Regions from separate parts of the Gordonia pseudamarae genome, predicted to be linked through region 2. Evidence: riboswitches for the same ligand, from Rfam matches in the RefSeq annotation. Region 2 holds a riboswitch; the other holds the start of a gene.

Region 1 (8,233 bases), 1.1 Mb from region 2:
AGGTGTCCCGGTTCGGGGAGGAGGCATTGGCCCAGAAGCGTTTCGGGATGCGGCCGGCGCGGTGCGCGTATCGGCCGGCGAGCACCGCGTGCCGCATCGCGGTCGCCATCGCGACCGGGTCGTCGGCACGGGTCACCGCCGAGGCTAGGAGCACCGCGTCGCAACCGAGTTCCATGGCCAGGGCGGCGTCGGAGGCGGTGCCGACTCCGGCGTCGAGGACCACCGGGACACCGGCCGCGGAAACGATCATCTCGATGTTGTGCGGGTTGATGATGCCCAGACCGGTGCCGATCGGCGAGCCGAGCGGCATCACCGCGGCCACCCCCGAATCCTCCAGCCTGCGCGCAAGAATCGGGTCGTCGTTGGTGTAGGCGAGGACCACGAATCCGTCGTTCACCAAAACCTGCGCGGCATCGAGCAATTCGACAGGATCGGGCAGCAATGTCCTGTCGTCGGCGATCACCTCGAGCTTGACCCATTCGGTGTCCAGGGCCTCGCGCGCCAACCGCGCGGTGAGCACCGCTTCGGCCCTGCTGTGGCAGCCGGCGGTGTTGGGCAGGATCGCGATGCCGAGCCGGTCGAGCAGATCCACCATCCCGGCACCCGATCCGGGGCTGACCCGGCGCAGTGCGACGGTGGTCAGCTCGGTCCCCGAGGCGAGCAGAGCCTCTTCGAGCACAGCATGATTGGCGGCGCCACCGGTGCCCATGACGAGCCGGGAACCGAACTCGCGGCCGGCGATCCGCAACACATCGGCACCGGTGTCGGTCTTCGTCGTCTCAGCCACCCTGCACCGCCGTCACGATCTCCACCTCGGCGCCGTCGGCGAGCGGACTGTTCCATTCGCGGCGGACCACCACCTCACCGTCCACCGCGACCGCGATACCGCGGTCGGGCAGGCCCAGCACGCCGAGCATCTCGGTGACGCAGGTGTTGTCGGGCAACACCGTCCTGTCGCCGTTCACCAGGATCATCATCAGTTCACTCCGGTTTCCATCAGTCCGCCCAGGATTCCCCGAGGATCTCGACAAAACGATGAGAGGTCCACGGCGCCAGCACAATACCGTTTCGTCCGTGACCGGTGGCCACAATCACCCGTTCGTCGACGGCACGCACCACCGGCAGTCCGTCGGCGGTGCACGGGCGCATGCCCACACTCACCTCGGCCAGGTCGTAGGTCCGCAGTCCCGGCATCACCTCCAGCGCGTCGGCCAGCAGATCGGCCACCCCGGAGACCCGGGGCGCCCTGTCCGCGGCGTCGATCGGCTCGTATTGCGTCGCACCGATCACGATGCCACCGCTTCGCGGCACCAGGTACACCATCCGGTCGCCGACCCGCGCTCGCACCACGTGGCGGGGCCCGGGTACCGACCAGGCGTTCGCCGTCAACCGCAGAATCTCCCCCTTTGCCGCGTAAAGGTCTACGCCGGAAACAAGTTTCGATGTCCCAAGACCGGCCGCGACAAGAATCCGGTCGCCGTCCAGTCCGGCCGGCGAGTCGACCCGCCGCGCACACACCACTCCGCCGCGCTCCACCAGCGCAGATTCCAGGGCCCGCAGAAGCATCCGGTTGTCGACGGCCCCCTCCCCCGAGGCGAGGAAGCCGCCGACCGGGCGCGGGCCGAGAGCCGGTTCCAGATCCCGGATCTCGCGACCGCCCACCTGCCGCAACACCGATCTCTCGACAGTCTCGGAGCCGACCGGCCCGGACCACACGAACCGGGCGAGCTGCGCCAGGACCGCCACATCCGCGGACGTCACCCCGACGAACAGCGAATCGGTGGCCACCACGATCGCCGGATCGGCCAGCCGGGCGAGCAGCGCCGGCCAGCGGCGCACCGAGTCAGCGGTGATCTCCAGCAGCACATCCTCACCGGGATGTCCCTCGCCGAGAGAGCCGAGCATCCCGCCGGCCACGTCGGCCGCGCGCGGTGCGTCCGGGTCGGTCAGTACCGTCACCCGCCACCCCGCGTCGGCGGCGGCCAGCGCGCAGCACAACCCGATCACGCCGCCGCCGACCACCGTCAGCGTGGCGCGATCGGACCGCGGGCGTGCCCCACCATCGTCGCCTGACACGATATTGTCTTCTGCCACAACAGTCCTTCCTGCGCCGGCATTACCCGGATCAGGTGTGACGGTCCGCGGGGGCGCCCCGCACTCTCAGCCCGACGATCCCGCGGGCTCCCGTGTCTTCCTCGATCCAGGGTAGAGGACGCGGTCATCGGATACCGAGGGAGTACCGTCGGGGCCATGCGCTACCAACCTCTCGGCACCAGCGGGCTCATCGTCTCCTCGGTCGGCGTGGGCTGCAACGCCTTCGGTAAACGCATCGACCAGAAGGCCACCGGCAAGGTCATCGACGCCGCCATCGACGCCGGGATCAACTTCTTCGACACCGCCGACAGTTACAGCTCCGGTGTGAGCGAGCAGATGCTCGGCAAGGCGCTCGGCGGGCGGCGCGACGAGGTCGTCATCGCCACCAAGTTCGGCATGGACACCGGCGGCCTGTACGGCGAGGACTTCGGCGTGCGCGGCAGCCGCGGCTACATCGCCCGGGCCGTCGAGGGCAGTCTGCGCAGACTCGGCACCGACTACATCGACCTCTACCAGTTGCACACCCCCGACCGGGTGACGCCGCTGGAGGAAACCCTCGACGCGCTCTCCGATCTGGTGACCGCGGGCAAGGTCCGCTACATCGGGTCGTCGAACATGACGGCCTGGGAGGTGGTGAACGCGGACTGGCTCGCCGAGTCGCTCGGCGCACCCCACTTCATCACCGCGCAGAACGAGTACTCGCTGTACAACCGGAGTGCCGAAGCGGAGTTGGTACCGGCTCTGGAGACCTTCGGCATCAGCCTGCTGCCGTACTTTCCGCTCGCCTACGGTCTGCTCACCGGCAAGTACAAGCGTGACCGGGCACCCGCCGAGGGCACGCGGCTGGCCACCGAGACGTTCCGGTACGACGGCGCCGACTTCGACATCGTCGAAGGACTGCAGAAGTTCGCCGATGACCGCGGTATCGGCCTGCTGGACGTGGCCATCGGCGGCCTGCTCGCCCAGCCGGCCGTCGGATCGGTGATCTCCGGCGCCACCCGTCCCGACCAGATCGACGCGAATATGCTGGCGGCACAATGGGATCCGAGTGCCGAGGACCTGGCCGAGCTCGACGACATCGTCACCCCCGGCTCGGGCCAGGGCTACACCACGTACGCCTCATGACGAGCCACATCCACGACCGACTCGCGGACGCTCGCCTGTACCTGTGCACCGATGCCCGCCGCGAACTCGGCGACCTCGACGAGTTCGTCGCCCGGGCGGTCGCCGGTGGTGTCGACATCGTGCAACTGCGCGACAAGGGATCGGCGGGCGAACGCGAATTCGGCGCCCTCGAAGCGGCCGAGGAACTCGCCGTCCTCGCCCGCCTGCGGGAGATCACACACGCGGCCGGGGCGCTGCTGTCGGTCAACGACCGCGCCGACCTCGCCCGGCTGTCCGGCGCCGACGTCCTGCACGTAGGACAGGGCGACCTGACCCCTGCGCAGGCACGCGAGATCGTCGGCGAGGACGTCGTCATCGGGCAGTCCACCCACGACGAGGTCCAGGCCGTCGCCGCGGCCGCCGACCGGGACGTCGACTACTTCTGCGTCGGACCGTGCTGGCCGACTCCCACCAAACCCGGCCGGACAGCACCCGGCCTCGACCTCGTGCGCCAGGTGGCCGCGGGCGACCCGGCAAAGCCGTGGTTCGCAATCGGCGGGATCGACGCGCGGCGGCTGCCCGAGGTCACCGATGCCGGGGCGAGCCGGATCGTCGTGGTGCGGGCCATCACCGCCGCCGACGACCCCGAGGCCGCCGCCCGCGCCCTGGTGGCGGGCATCCCCGCGGGCACCGGAACCCCCGGAGGCACCGGAATCCGAGCAGAAGGCATCACCGCAGGTCGCTGACGCGAGTGTGAAAACTTTCACACTCGACCATGGTGAGGGTGTACCCTCGACTCCGTGCTCAAGACACGTGCGCTTCTGGTAGCCCGCCGCAGCGGGGTCTGATCTCGACCGACCCCCCGCTGCGGGGTCGGTGCGCGCACCCGAGTCGGTCACCCGATTTCGACCGAAATGAGCACATTCGATGCATGCAGTTCACCCCACCCGGCCATGCTCGCCTCGTCCCACCGGACGGCACGCCATCAGCCCCCTGCCGCCCGGTATCCGAGAGGAGGCATCCACCATGACCTGGAAAGACTTCACCGACCACTACACCGGCGACGGCCACATCCGGCTCGACGCCTTCCACACCAGCCCCGCCCGCGGCGACATGATCGACTGCCGCGCCACCCTCGTCGTCGACGACGACCTGCTGTCATTGCACGCCACCGCGACCGGCCCCGTCGGTGCCATGACCTCGATCCTGCACGACATCGGCGCACCCGTGGCCATCGTCGAGCTTCGTCAGCGCCGCACCGACAACGCCTTCGCCACGTATCTGCTGTGCGAGCACAACGGCACCCGGCGCTGGGCCTACGGCACCGGCCGCACCGGCGACGACGCCAACGTCAACGCCCTGGTGAACGGAGCAAACCGCCTACATACCGCTGGTTGAGATGCGATGAGCCTCGAAACCGCGCACGACAGCATTGTCATCTCGCGGGGTTTCGAGGCTCGTCGCTTGCGCTCCTCGCACCTCAGCCTGCGGGGCGGGCGGCCTGGTCGGTGAGGTGGTCTTTGAGTCGGGGCCAGCTGGTTTCGAAGGCCGGGTGCAGGGGCATGTGCTCGACGTCGGCGATGCTGACCCAGCGCAATTCGGTGGACTCGCCGTTGGCGACCGTGCGCACCGGCTCGTCGACCTCGGCGATCACCGTGGTGTAGGTCCAGCCACTCGGGGCGCTGTGGGTGACGAACGCCGACAACACCCGCAGGTCGTTGCCACCGATACCGGCCTCCTCGTCGGCCTCGCGGATGGCGGTGTCAATGGCGCTCTCGTGCGAGTCCCGGGCTCCGCCCGGCAGCGCCCAGGTACCGCCCTGATGTGACCACACCGCACGATGCTGCAGCAGTACCCCGGTATTGCCGTCGGGCAGCGGCGCCAGCAGCAGCAGACCGGCGGCACCATGCACCCCCCAATACCGGGCACCGTCGGGATCGATCACCCAACCGTCACCGTCTCCGCGCACATCGTCTCCTTGCCCCGCCGAGAAATCGGCACCGTCGTACCGACCCGACCGCCGACAGCCGACGATCGGTCACTATTTCCACCGTATGTGACATACGTCCGGTGGGCCAGACTCCAAACCGGGTTGCGCACGACTAGGGTGGAGACCGCAGAGTTTCCCGCTCGGGTAGGAGGCCTAACGGTGACCGGCCACGCATCCCCCGTGCGCAGCGCCGTCACCCGCGCAGGTCGGGCCGGACGGTCCGGTAGCACGCTGCCGCCACTGCGCCAGGCTCTCGCCGAACGTCGCGAACTGTCCGAAACCCGCACCCAGCCACCGCTCGTCACGCTACGCCACTACGCGGGCACCTCCCCCGGCAAGCTGGTCGCGATCATGGTCCTGCTGTCGCTGACGCTGGTGATCACCGGCTGGTACGCCTCGAGTGTGCTCGACAGCCGCACCAGCACGTTGCGGCAGATGGTCGACCGCACCGAACCGCTCGCCGAATCCGCCCAGGTGCTCTACAGTTCGCTGTCGATCGCCGACGCCTCCGCGAACGGGGCGTTCCTATCGGGTGGCCTCGAATCCCCCGCGCTGCGTACCCGCTACGCCGACGCCATCGCGACCGCCGCGACATCCCTGATCACCGCATCGGGCAACCTGATGGAGAAGTCCAAGGCGACTTCGGCCGCCGAGTTCGCCGAAACCCGCCGTGATGTCGAGACCCTCGCCAAGAACATCCCCCTCTACACCGGCCTGGTGGAAACCGCGCGCACCAACAACCGGCTCGGCAATCCGGTCGGGTCGGCCTATCTGGGCGTCGCCTCGACACTGATGCAGAATCAGATCCTCCCGGCGGCGCAACGGCTGTACGACCGCAGATCCGCGGCCATCTCCGACCCGCAACAAACCCTGTCGACACCGCCATGGGCGGTGTATGCGGCGCTCGCGGTGATCATCGGCACGCTCCTGGCCACCGCCCGCTACCTGGCCCGGCGGACCCGGCGCAGATTCAACGTCGGCATCCTCGCGGCGCTCGCGGCGATCCTCATCGGATCGGTCTGGTTGCTCGCCTCCGGACTCACCTCGGTGGCCATCACCCACAGCGCCCGCGACAACGGCGCCAATCCGCTGCGGGATCTGACCTCTGCGCGCATCCTCACCCAGCAGGCGCGATCGGCCGAAACCCTGTCGTTCGTGCGGCGCGGCGACCAGGCCGGACTCGAACGCACCTTCACCCTGGCCACCTTGCAGATCTACCGCACCCTGAGCAAGGTGCAGACCAACCTCGACGACGACGCCGCCGTGACCTCCGATCAGCTCGACACCGCCAAAAACCTGCTGCACCAGTGGACCGCCGCCGACGACGACGCGCGCGCCGCCATCCAGAACGGCGACTTCTCCGACGCGCAGAAGATCATCGGCACCGGGGCGTCGGCGCAACGGTACGCCGCCCTCGACGCCGAACTCGTCACCGCGATCACCGCCACCCGCGAATCGTTCCGCACCGACATCAACACCGCACAGCGCGTCATCGGATACACCGGTACCGGCATCTTCGTCATCACCTGTTTCGCCGCGCTCGCCGTCATCGGCGGGCTGCTGCCCCGCATCAGGGAGTACCGATGACCTCCAGGATTGTCACCGCCATCGCCGTGATCGCCGCCGCGGCGATCACGGCAACCGCGTGCGCCGGATACCCGGCCCCGGAATCGCCGCCGCCGAGCGCGACCGCCGCGATACCCACCCCACCCGGGGCGACCTCGCAGACCGGGGTCGAACCCGCCCCCGACTCCGACGACTGTGACGCCCTGGTGAGCCTGCGGCCCGGCACGCTGCCCCCACCGCGGAAGATGCCCGCCCGTTCCACGATGGCCGACATCTTCGCGCGCGGACGGCTCATCGTCGGCCTCGACATCGGCAGCAATCTGTTCAGTTTCCGCGACACCATCACCGGCGACATCAAGGGCTTCGACGTCGAGTTGGCCCGCGCAATCGCCCGCGCGATCTTCAACGATCCCAACCAGATCGAGTTCCGGGTGCTCACCTCCGGCGAACGGATCGCCGCGCTGCAGGCCGGATACGTCGACGTCGTGGTCAAAACCATGTCCATCACCTGCGACCGCCGCCAGGACGTGGCCTTCTCCGCCCCGTACTACGTGGCCACGCAGCGCATTCTGGCCCAACGCAATGCGGGTATCGAGGACGCCGACGACCTGGCCGGCAAACGGGTGTGCGCCGCCCGCGGCGTCACCTCCATCGGCAGGCTCCAGTCGATCGTGCCGAGCGCCCGGATCACCACCACCAGCACCTGGGCCGACTGTCTGGTGATGTTGCAGCAGGGGCAGATCGACGCCGTCAGCACCGACGACGCGATCCTGGCCGGTCTGGCCGAACAGGACCCGTGGGTCGAGGTGGTCGGACCGAGCCTCGGTGAGGAAAACTATGCCGTGGGAATCGCGAAAGGACACAATGATCTGGTCCGGTTCGTCAACGGCGTCATCGAAGATCTGCGCACGTCGGGACAGTGGCAGCGGATGTACGACCGATGGCTGTCGATCCTCGGACCCGGCTATCCACCCGTCCCCCGATACCGGGACTGAACAGCGATCATGACCGGCTCACACATTCCAGCGCATCCCGGCCGGGGCCCGGCCGGGGACCCCGCCGCCGAATCCGACCACACCACCGAACCCGTACCCACAACCGCGGACACCGACTCGGTGGAGGACACCGACTCGGTGGAGACGGGCAGCATCCGGCGTGAGAACCAGAGCCCCGGCGAAAGCCGGAACCAGGACGACCACGAGGATGAGATGGACGGCACCCAGGCCGCCGTATTCGACCCCTTCGCCGACGACACAGGGGACGGGAACGAGGGGGACAGGAACGAGGGGGACGGCACCCAGGCCGCCGTCTACGATCCGTTCGCCGACGACACCGGCACCCAGGCGACGGCGTTCGACCCCTTCGGCGACGATACCGACAAGGTTCCCCGACGCCCCCCGCCGACCACGGCGGCCACCGGCTACTCCACCGGCAGCACCGGTCCGGTGTCGATGGACGGCTCCACCACCGGGTCGACGT
Region 2 (8,233 bases):
GCCCCCGCCGACACCGTCCGGGCTGACGGTCAGTTCCACCCTCGGGACGATGACGTGGGCGAGCACGGTATCGTCGGCGACGCGCGAGCCCAGTCCGTGATGTCCGGCGGCGAAATCGAAACCGACCCAGCCATAGAGCTGCCAGTCGGCCATCGGCAGCGCGGCGACCGCTTCGGCGAGCGCGTCGACGGGCCGGGCACCGGGTTCGTCCACCCAGCGCCGGCTGGTCGTGGTGTCCTCGGTGACGACCGAGACATCCGTTCCGGTCAGAATGATCCTGGCCACGGCGTCGGCGGCGAATGTCCACCGGCCGTCACGTTCGTAGACCACGTAGTCGGCGAATCGTCCGGTGGCCGCCCATGCGGCGCAGACCTGCGCCGGATCAGCCGGTGTCGACGAGCCCGCGTGCGCGGTCACCGATGTACTCGCTGTCATACTCACGCCGGAACTCCTCCCTGCGGGACTCAGATATCGCACGATCGCCCAGAACGCGCACAATCTCTCAGACACCGCACAACCTCGCAGATACCGCGCAATCTCCCAATCATGGCAGAATCTCGGTGCAGCAGTTTTAGGAAAGCCTAAGTTACCTCCTGGTGAATCGCGAAATCCCGATACCACACCGAACGCATCATGACGGGCCTCTCGTCTCCAGCCAGTATGCCTGCGCCTTGACCTCGTTCCTGCTCAGCTTGTAATCGGCACGCAGGATCGCCGCGATCGCCCGCGTCCGGGCTGTGTCCAACGCCACCCAACCGAAGTGGCCCGACGCATCGAAGGCGGCGTCCCGCAGCGCCCCGACGATGCCCGGTGCCCTGCTTCCCGGGCGACCGGCCCCACCCCGGGCGTGCCGGTGCCGACCACGACGCACCCAATGCAGGGTGTCGTGCGGGCGCAACCGGATGGGCAGATCCTTGTCACTGTCGTGAACCCACTCGAACCAGATCGTGGCCGGGGGCCCCTGCGTGCCGAGCGCGTCGAGCAACGAGTTGATCGCCGGCAGGGATGCCGGTTCACCCACCAGCAGCCAGCCGGCGGGTGCGGGATCCGGGACGGCGAATCCCGAGCGTAAGAACGTGGCCCCGAGCACGTCGCCGGGTTGCGCGGCCAGTGCCCACCGGCAGGCCACGCCCTCGTGGAGGGCGAACTCGACGGCGAACGAGTCGGTGATCGGGTCGGGGTCGATGACGGTGTACCCGCGCTGATGCGGCCTGCCGTTGCGATCCTCGAACCACAGCCGCAGAAACATCGTCGGGTGGTACGGCCGGTCACGCAGCAGACCTCCGCCGGAGAACCCGAGCCGCACGTAACGGTCGGTGAGGTATCGCGCCGGGGACGTCACGGTCAGTCGATAGTCAACGGCACCCATCGCCCTCAGAATCAGGCCCTGGACTCCGCCCGCCCCGCCGACGCCGGTTTCACTCACCGGCCCAGCGTAGAGACCTCAGGCAGGCACGAGTTCGACGGCGCCCGGGTGCGCATCAACATAGCGCTTGGTGAAACTGCAGACCGGCCGCAACCGGGCGTCACGATGGCGGGCATAGGCCACCACGCCCCTGGCCAGCCGCGATCCGAGTCCATGGCCGGTGTACTCGTCGTAGATGACGGTGTGCATCACCGAGATGGTGGGTTTGCCGTCGATCGTCTCGGCCGTGTACCCGAGAACGCCGACCAGATCACCGGCGACCCACAGTTCGAACCGGTCTCGTTCGGGGTTGTGTACCACCTGGGAGATCTGATGCAGAATCGCCTGCGCCGACTGGGGCGGTCGGACGGACTGGGTCTTGCGCTGCACTGGCTCTACCTCTCCAACAATTTGTGATACCGGTCACATAGTAGCGGTGCTTGCCATTGTTCGCACGGGAAAAATTCCGGGCCCGCCGAAAAGCGCACAAACGGACAGCACCCCGAGAGCAACCGCGTGAACACGCCGGACGGGTCCGGTGGACTGCTTCGCGGACGATCTCGCGATCGGTCGCGGGCGGCGACGGGCCCGATATCGCCGCACAGGCCCGCGGCCGCCCCGCTGGACAGCCACCCGGAAGCGGCTACGATGGCCGTCGAACCGCCGCCGGTGTCGGTTCGACCACACAAGTGAACACGCGGGGGCTCTCACGATCACCGAGGGCTGAGATGGTGGCAGGCGGCCGCCGACCGCCTGAACCTGTCCGGGTAATGCCGGCGTAGGGAGCGCACTCAATGGATACCCGTCTGTCCACAACCAGCAGCACACCCACCAACGGGCCGTCCGACGACGGCCGCCAGAGCATCACCACCGGCCCCATCGCCGGCAGCCACAAGCAGTACATCGACGCCGACGGTCTGCGGGTACCGCAGCGGCGCATCGAACTCACCAACGGCGACCACCTCGACGTGTACGACACGTCCGGGCCGTACACCGACCCGACGGCCGACATCGACGTCGAACGCGGGCTGCCGCCGGTCCGCGACTCGTGGCACCGGCCCGAGCCGGTGGCCGCCGGACCGGAAACCGGCCCCACCCGGCTGGCATCAACCCAATTATCCTGGGCCAGAGCCGGAATCATCACCGACGAAATGCGTTTCGTGGCAGCTCGCGAAGGCTTCGACCCCGAGGTCGTCCGGGAGGAGGTGGCCGCCGGACGTGCCGTGATCCCCGCCAACCATCGCCACCCGGAGTCCGAACCGATGATCATCGGCAAGCGCTTCGCGGTGAAGGTGAACGCCAATATCGGCAATTCTGCTGTGCGCAGCGATATCTCGGAGGAGGTGGAGAAGATGGTGTGGGCCACGCGCTGGGGCGCGGACACCATCATGGACCTGTCGACCGGCAAGGAGATCCACCTCACCCGCGAATGGATCATGCGCAACTCACCCGTACCGGTGGGTACCGTGCCGATCTACCAGGCACTGGAGAAGGTGAACGGCGATCCCACCAAACTCACCTGGGAACTCTACCGCGACACGGTGATCGAGCAGGCAGAACAGGGCGTCGACTACATGACGGTGCATGCCGGCGTGCTACTGCGGTACGTACCGCTCACCGCCCGCCGGGTCACCGGCATCGTCTCGCGCGGCGGCTCGATCATGGCCGCCTGGTGTCTGGCACACCATGAGGAATCGTTCCTGTACACCCACTTCGGCGAACTGTGCGAGATCTTCGCACAGTACGACATCACCTTCTCCCTCGGTGACGGCCTGCGTCCCGGCTCCATCGCCGACGCCAACGACGAGGCCCAGTTCTCCGAGCTGCGCACCCTCGGCGAATTGACATCGATAGCGAAAAGCTATGGCGTGCAGGTGATGATCGAAGGTCCCGGACACGTGCCGATGCACAAGATCGTCGAGAACGTCCGGCTCGAGGAAGAACTGTGCGAGGAGGCACCGTTCTATACCCTCGGACCGTTGGCCACCGACATCGCACCCGCCTACGACCACATCACCTCCGCTATCGGCGCGGCCATGATCGCCCAGGCCGGCACCGCGATGCTCTGCTACGTCACCCCGAAAGAGCATCTGGGACTGCCCAACCGGGACGACGTGAAGGTCGGTGTGATCACCTACAAGATCGCCGCCCACGCCGCCGACCTGGCCAAGGCGCACCCCCGCGCCCAGGAACGCGACAACGCGCTCTCGCAGGCGCGTTTCGAGTTCCGGTGGACCGATCAGTTCAACCTGGCCCTCGACCCGGACACCGCCCGTGAATACCACGACGAGACACTGCCCGCCGAACCGGCGAAGACCGCGCACTTCTGCTCGATGTGCGGGCCCAAGTTCTGCTCGATGCGCATCAGCGCCGACGTCCGCACCTACGCCGAGGAGAACAACCTGGTGACCGCCGAGGACATCGACCGCAAGATCGCCGAGGAGATGGCGGCCAAGTCTGCGGAGTTCGCGGACCAGGGCAATCGCGTGTATCTGCCGTTGGAAGCCACCGCGACGCACTGACCTGGGCAACCGTCCCGAACCCGCCCCCCATGGAACGAAAGCACCAGTGTGACTGAACTACCCACCGCACCAACGGGTATCACGCCCGCCCGGGTCCTGACGATCGCCGGTTCGGACTCGGGTGGTGGGGCGGGCGTCCAGGCGGACATGCGCACCTTCGCCACGCTCGGCATCCACGGATGTGTCGCGATCACCGCCGTGACGGTGCAGAACTCCCTCGGGGTGCAGGGTTTTCAGGAGATCGAACCACCGATCGTCGCCGGGCAGATCACCAGCGTGGTCACCGACATCGGGATCGGCGCCGCCAAGACGGGGATGCTCGCCTCGAGCGCGATCATCGAGGCCGTCGTCGATGCCTGCACGCCGTTGGGCATCGGCGGCGACGGCACCATCCCGCTGGTGGTGGATCCGGTGTGCGCGTCGATGCACGGCGATCCCCTGCTGGCCACCGAGGCACTGGATGCGTTGCGCGACATCCTGTTCCCTATCGCCACGGTGGTAACCCCGAACCTCGACGAGGTACGGCTGATCACCGGCGTCGACGTCATCGATGACGCCTCCCAACGCGAGGCGGCCCGCGCCCTGTGTGGTCTGGGTGCCCGGTGGGCGCTGGTGAAGGGCGGGCACCTGCGGTCGTCGGCACAGAGTCCGGACCTGCTGTTCGACGGCCTTGAGTTCCACGAGTTCACCCACTCGCGGATCGACACCCCGCACGACCACGGCGCCGGTGACACCCTGTCGGCGGCGATGGCATCAGCCCTGGCACATGGCTTCTCGATGCCCGATGCGGTGGCCTTCGGCAAACAGTGGGTGACCCGCGGCCTGAAAGCGGCATACCCGCTGGGCGGCGGCCACGGCCCGGTCAACCCGTTGTGGCGAATCGGCTGAGGACTCTCGGAGGACATTCCTGGCAGTCCGCACCGTAAACTCTACGGCCATGAGCGAATCCTCCGCCGTGATCCGCGCCGTCGTCTTCGACGTCGGCGAAACCCTCGTCGACGAGTCGCGGCTATGGCTCCGGTGGGCGGACCGGCTCGGCGTCACCCCGTTGACCTTTCTCGGTGCGATCGGGGCGTGTGCGGCCACCGATCGTCCGGTCGAGGATGCCTTCGCGATCGTCCGCCCGGGTATCGACGTGGCCGCCGAGGATGCGGCGTGGGCGGCCGACGACCCGGCCGGGTTGCGCAACGGCTTCGACGCCGACGACCTGTATCCGGACGTCCGCCCGGCACTGACCCGGTTGCGGGACTCGGGTCTGCGGCTGGTGATCGCCGGCAATCAGCCGCCGCGTGCCCTCACCGCCCTGCGCGCCATGGATCTGCCGGTCGACGTGATCCGCAATTCCGCCGAACTCGGCGTCGAAAAGCCCGACCCGGGGTTCTTCGCCGCAGCCGCCGAACTGGCCGGAGTGATACCCGAACAGATCGCCTACGTCGGCGACCGCGCCGACAACGACGTCCTGCCGGCCGCCGACGCCGGCATGTGGCCCATCCTGATCCGCCGCGGACCATGGGGCTACCTGCACGCCCAGCGCCCCCAGTCGACCCGCGCAAAGATCATCGACTCCCTGCTGGAACTGCCCGCACTACTGGGATGAGCACGGCTGGGAGTTGAACACGGCTGGGGCGAAAATGGTTGGGGGTGAACACCACCGCGGCCGGCACCAACGCGGTGACCCTGATGCATACCATCTTTCGGTGAACTCGGTTGGAAAATCTACATATCCGCCGAGTTCTGTCGCGCGCTGTGGGTCCTGCCGATGAAAGCGGGAGAGCCGCAAGGGATCATCGTCGCCGGACACATCGCCTTCAACAGCCCGCGCATCGACGCGGCGCCGGCACGGACATGACCACCGAACACACCCCCGACGCCGCCGGTATCGGATTTGCCGTCCGGGCAACCAAAGACGTCGCATTCATCGGGAAAAGTGCGCTCACACAGCGACAATCGGTCGCGAAACAGGGTCCGCACCCACGGTACCGCGCACGCTCTTCCTTGACGGCCCGTCGGCAGTGATGCTAGGTAAAGAACCGGTAATCATCGACGGCGACGTGGTCGTAGACCCGTCCACGGCACCATCCGGAAGTACGGCACGCATCCGGAAGTAGCGGTCGGTGGCAACCGAGCACCCCGCGATATCGAGGACGCGACGGTTCACCGAGCCGGAACCGTCGTCGCGGCCGACACACCTCTCAGGGAAAGGCACCGCGACATGAGTTCTGCACCGAAGAGCTTTCAGCCCCCGACGAAACCCCGGATCGATCCGGCCGTCTTCGGCGTCACCGCGACGTTCGTGATCGGCTTCGTCATCTGGGGTCTGGTGGCACCGGACAACATGTCCTCGGTCACCGCCGACGCGCTGGACTGGATCACCGACAACGCGGGCTGGCTCTACATCCTCACCTCGTCGGGTTTCGTCATGTTCGCGCTCTACCTCGCATTCGGCAAATTCAGCAAGATCCCCCTCGGCAAGGACGGCGACACGCCCGAGTTCCGCACTGTCAGCTGGATCGCGATGATGTTCAGCGCGGGCATGGGGATCGGCCTGATGTTCTTCGGCTCGTACGAACCGCTGTTCCACTTCACCTCGCCCCCGCCCGGCACCACCGCCGAGGACGTGAAGGTCGCGATGGCGACCACGATGTTCCACTGGGGTTTCCATCCGTGGGCGATGTATGCGGTGGTCGGCCTGGCCATCGCGTACAGCACCTACCGGCTGGGCCGCACGCAATTGTTCAGCGCGGTGTTCGCACCACTGATGGGTAGCCAGGCCAACGGCCCCGGCGGCAAGGTGATCGACATCCTGGCGATCTTCGCGACGCTGTTCGGGACCGTCGCCTCGCTCGGCCTGGGCGCCATGCAGATCGGCTCGGGCATGACCAAGTCCGGCTGGGTCGACAATCCGTCGACGGCACTGCTCGTGGCCATCATCGCGGTTCTCACCGCCTGCTTCGTGGCGTCCGCGGTGTCGGGCGTGGCCAAGGGCATCCAGTGGCTGTCCAACACCAACATGGTGCTGGCCATCGTGCTCGCGGTGTTCGTCTTCGTGGTCGGTCCCACCCTGTTCATCCTCAACCTGCTGCCCACCTCACTCGGCTCCTACTTCAACGACCTCACGTCGATGTCGGCCCGGTCCTCGGCCACCACCGACGCCGACAGCTGGCTCGCCGGCTGGACCATTTTCTACTGGGCGTGGTGGGTGTCGTGGACCCCGTTCGTCGGCCTGTTCCTGGCCAAGATCTCCAAGGGCCGCACCATTCGCGAGTTCATCGTCGGCGTGATGGTGGTCCCGTCGACCGTGTCTCTGGTGTGGTTCGCCGTGTTCGGCGGCACCGCCATCCGACAGTTCAGCACCGGCACCCTGCAGTTCGACCCCGATACCGCGGCCTCGGAGGACACCCTGTTCGACGTCCTCGATCATCTGCCGATCACCGGCATCGCCTCGACACTGGTGATGATCCTCGTCGCGATCTTCTTTGTCTCCGGTGCCGACTCGGCGTCGCTGGTGATGGGAACGCTGTCCGAACGCGGCTCCCACCATCCGAGCCGGACGGTCACCATCTTCTGGGGATCGCTGACCGGCATCGTCGCGGCCGTCCTGCTCGCGGCCAGCGGCGACGACGGCCTCAACGGCATCAAGCAGATGGCGATCATCGCGGCGCTGCCGTTCGTGGTGGTCATGGTCGGCATGTGCCTGTCGCTGTACCTGGATCTGCGCAGGGATCCGCTCATCGTCGCCCGCTCGCACTACCTCGGGAAGTTCGACGATCACGTGCGTACCAGCGCCGCCACGTTCAGCGAGACAGGCGAACTCGGCGTGGTCACCGTCGACCCGGAAACCGGCGTGATCGCCCCGGTGGAGTCCGACGGCCGGCCGGCGGCGAACGGTCACGTGTCCACGTCCACGGACGGGACGCCCACACCCTGACGCCCCTTCCCTGACGCCTGTGCCCGCGACCACACCGGCGATGTGACCGCGGCGCCGCATGGCTGTCGTCACCGGACGGATCGCTGTCGCCACCTGACGGTATTTTGGAATGTATCCGTGCCGGGCCGTCGGCGTCTTCGACGTAGGAGGGGATCTACGTGGCTTCGCCGCTGACCAAGGAACTGTTCAGCCGCTGTGTCGAACGGTCACCGGCGGACAGTCCCGAGGTGGCGCGCGTCCGCAAGGTCCTCGATTCGATCGACTCCGCGATGGCGGCCACGGCCTTCGGCCAATACACCGCGACCAACCGGCCGCAACCGCCCCTCGGCAACCCGTGGAACGACGCGTACGCGGCGAACCACATGATGGAGTGGGCCA

Evidence for each region. Region 2 has a riboswitch for thiamine pyrophosphate ahead of thiC (phosphomethylpyrimidine synthase ThiC). Riboswitches for the same ligand answer to the same signal wherever they lie in the genome.
Region 1: linked by a shared signal. The riboswitch ahead of GII31_RS02285 (FAD-dependent oxidoreductase) and the one ahead of thiC (phosphomethylpyrimidine synthase ThiC) in region 2 are both predicted to bind thiamine pyrophosphate.

Annotation. Positions count from the first base shown of each region.
Region 1 covers NZ_CP045809.1:528,132-536,364, reverse strand. Annotated here, with positions in the region: gene thiG (thiazole synthase) at 1-787, opposite strand, end outside; gene thiS (sulfur carrier protein ThiS) at 780-977, opposite strand; gene GII31_RS02285 (FAD-dependent oxidoreductase) at 997-2,076, opposite strand; TPP riboswitch at 2,085-2,198, opposite strand; gene GII31_RS02280 (aldo/keto reductase) at 2,251-3,219, shown strand; gene thiE (thiamine phosphate synthase) at 3,216-3,944, shown strand; gene GII31_RS02270 (2-isopropylmalate synthase) at 4,225-4,596, shown strand; gene GII31_RS02265 (NUDIX domain-containing protein) at 4,679-5,167, opposite strand; gene GII31_RS02260 (hypothetical protein) at 5,348-6,775, shown strand; gene GII31_RS02255 (glutamate ABC transporter substrate-binding protein) at 6,772-7,749, shown strand; gene GII31_RS02250 (serine/threonine-protein kinase PknG) at 7,759-8,233, shown strand, end outside.
Region 2 covers NZ_CP045809.1:4,569,718-4,577,950, forward strand. Annotated here, with positions in the region: gene GII31_RS19945 (salicylate synthase) at 1-441, opposite strand, end outside; gene GII31_RS19950 (siderophore-interacting protein) at 632-1,426, opposite strand; gene GII31_RS19955 (GNAT family N-acetyltransferase) at 1,445-1,795, opposite strand; TPP riboswitch at 2,093-2,207, shown strand; gene thiC (phosphomethylpyrimidine synthase ThiC) at 2,200-3,927, shown strand; gene thiD (bifunctional hydroxymethylpyrimidine kinase/phosphomethylpyrimidine kinase) at 3,976-4,815, shown strand; gene GII31_RS19970 (HAD family hydrolase) at 4,865-5,524, shown strand; gene GII31_RS19975 (hypothetical protein) at 5,644-5,898, opposite strand; gene GII31_RS19980 (BCCT family transporter) at 6,140-7,855, shown strand; gene GII31_RS19985 (hypothetical protein) at 8,014-8,233, shown strand, end outside.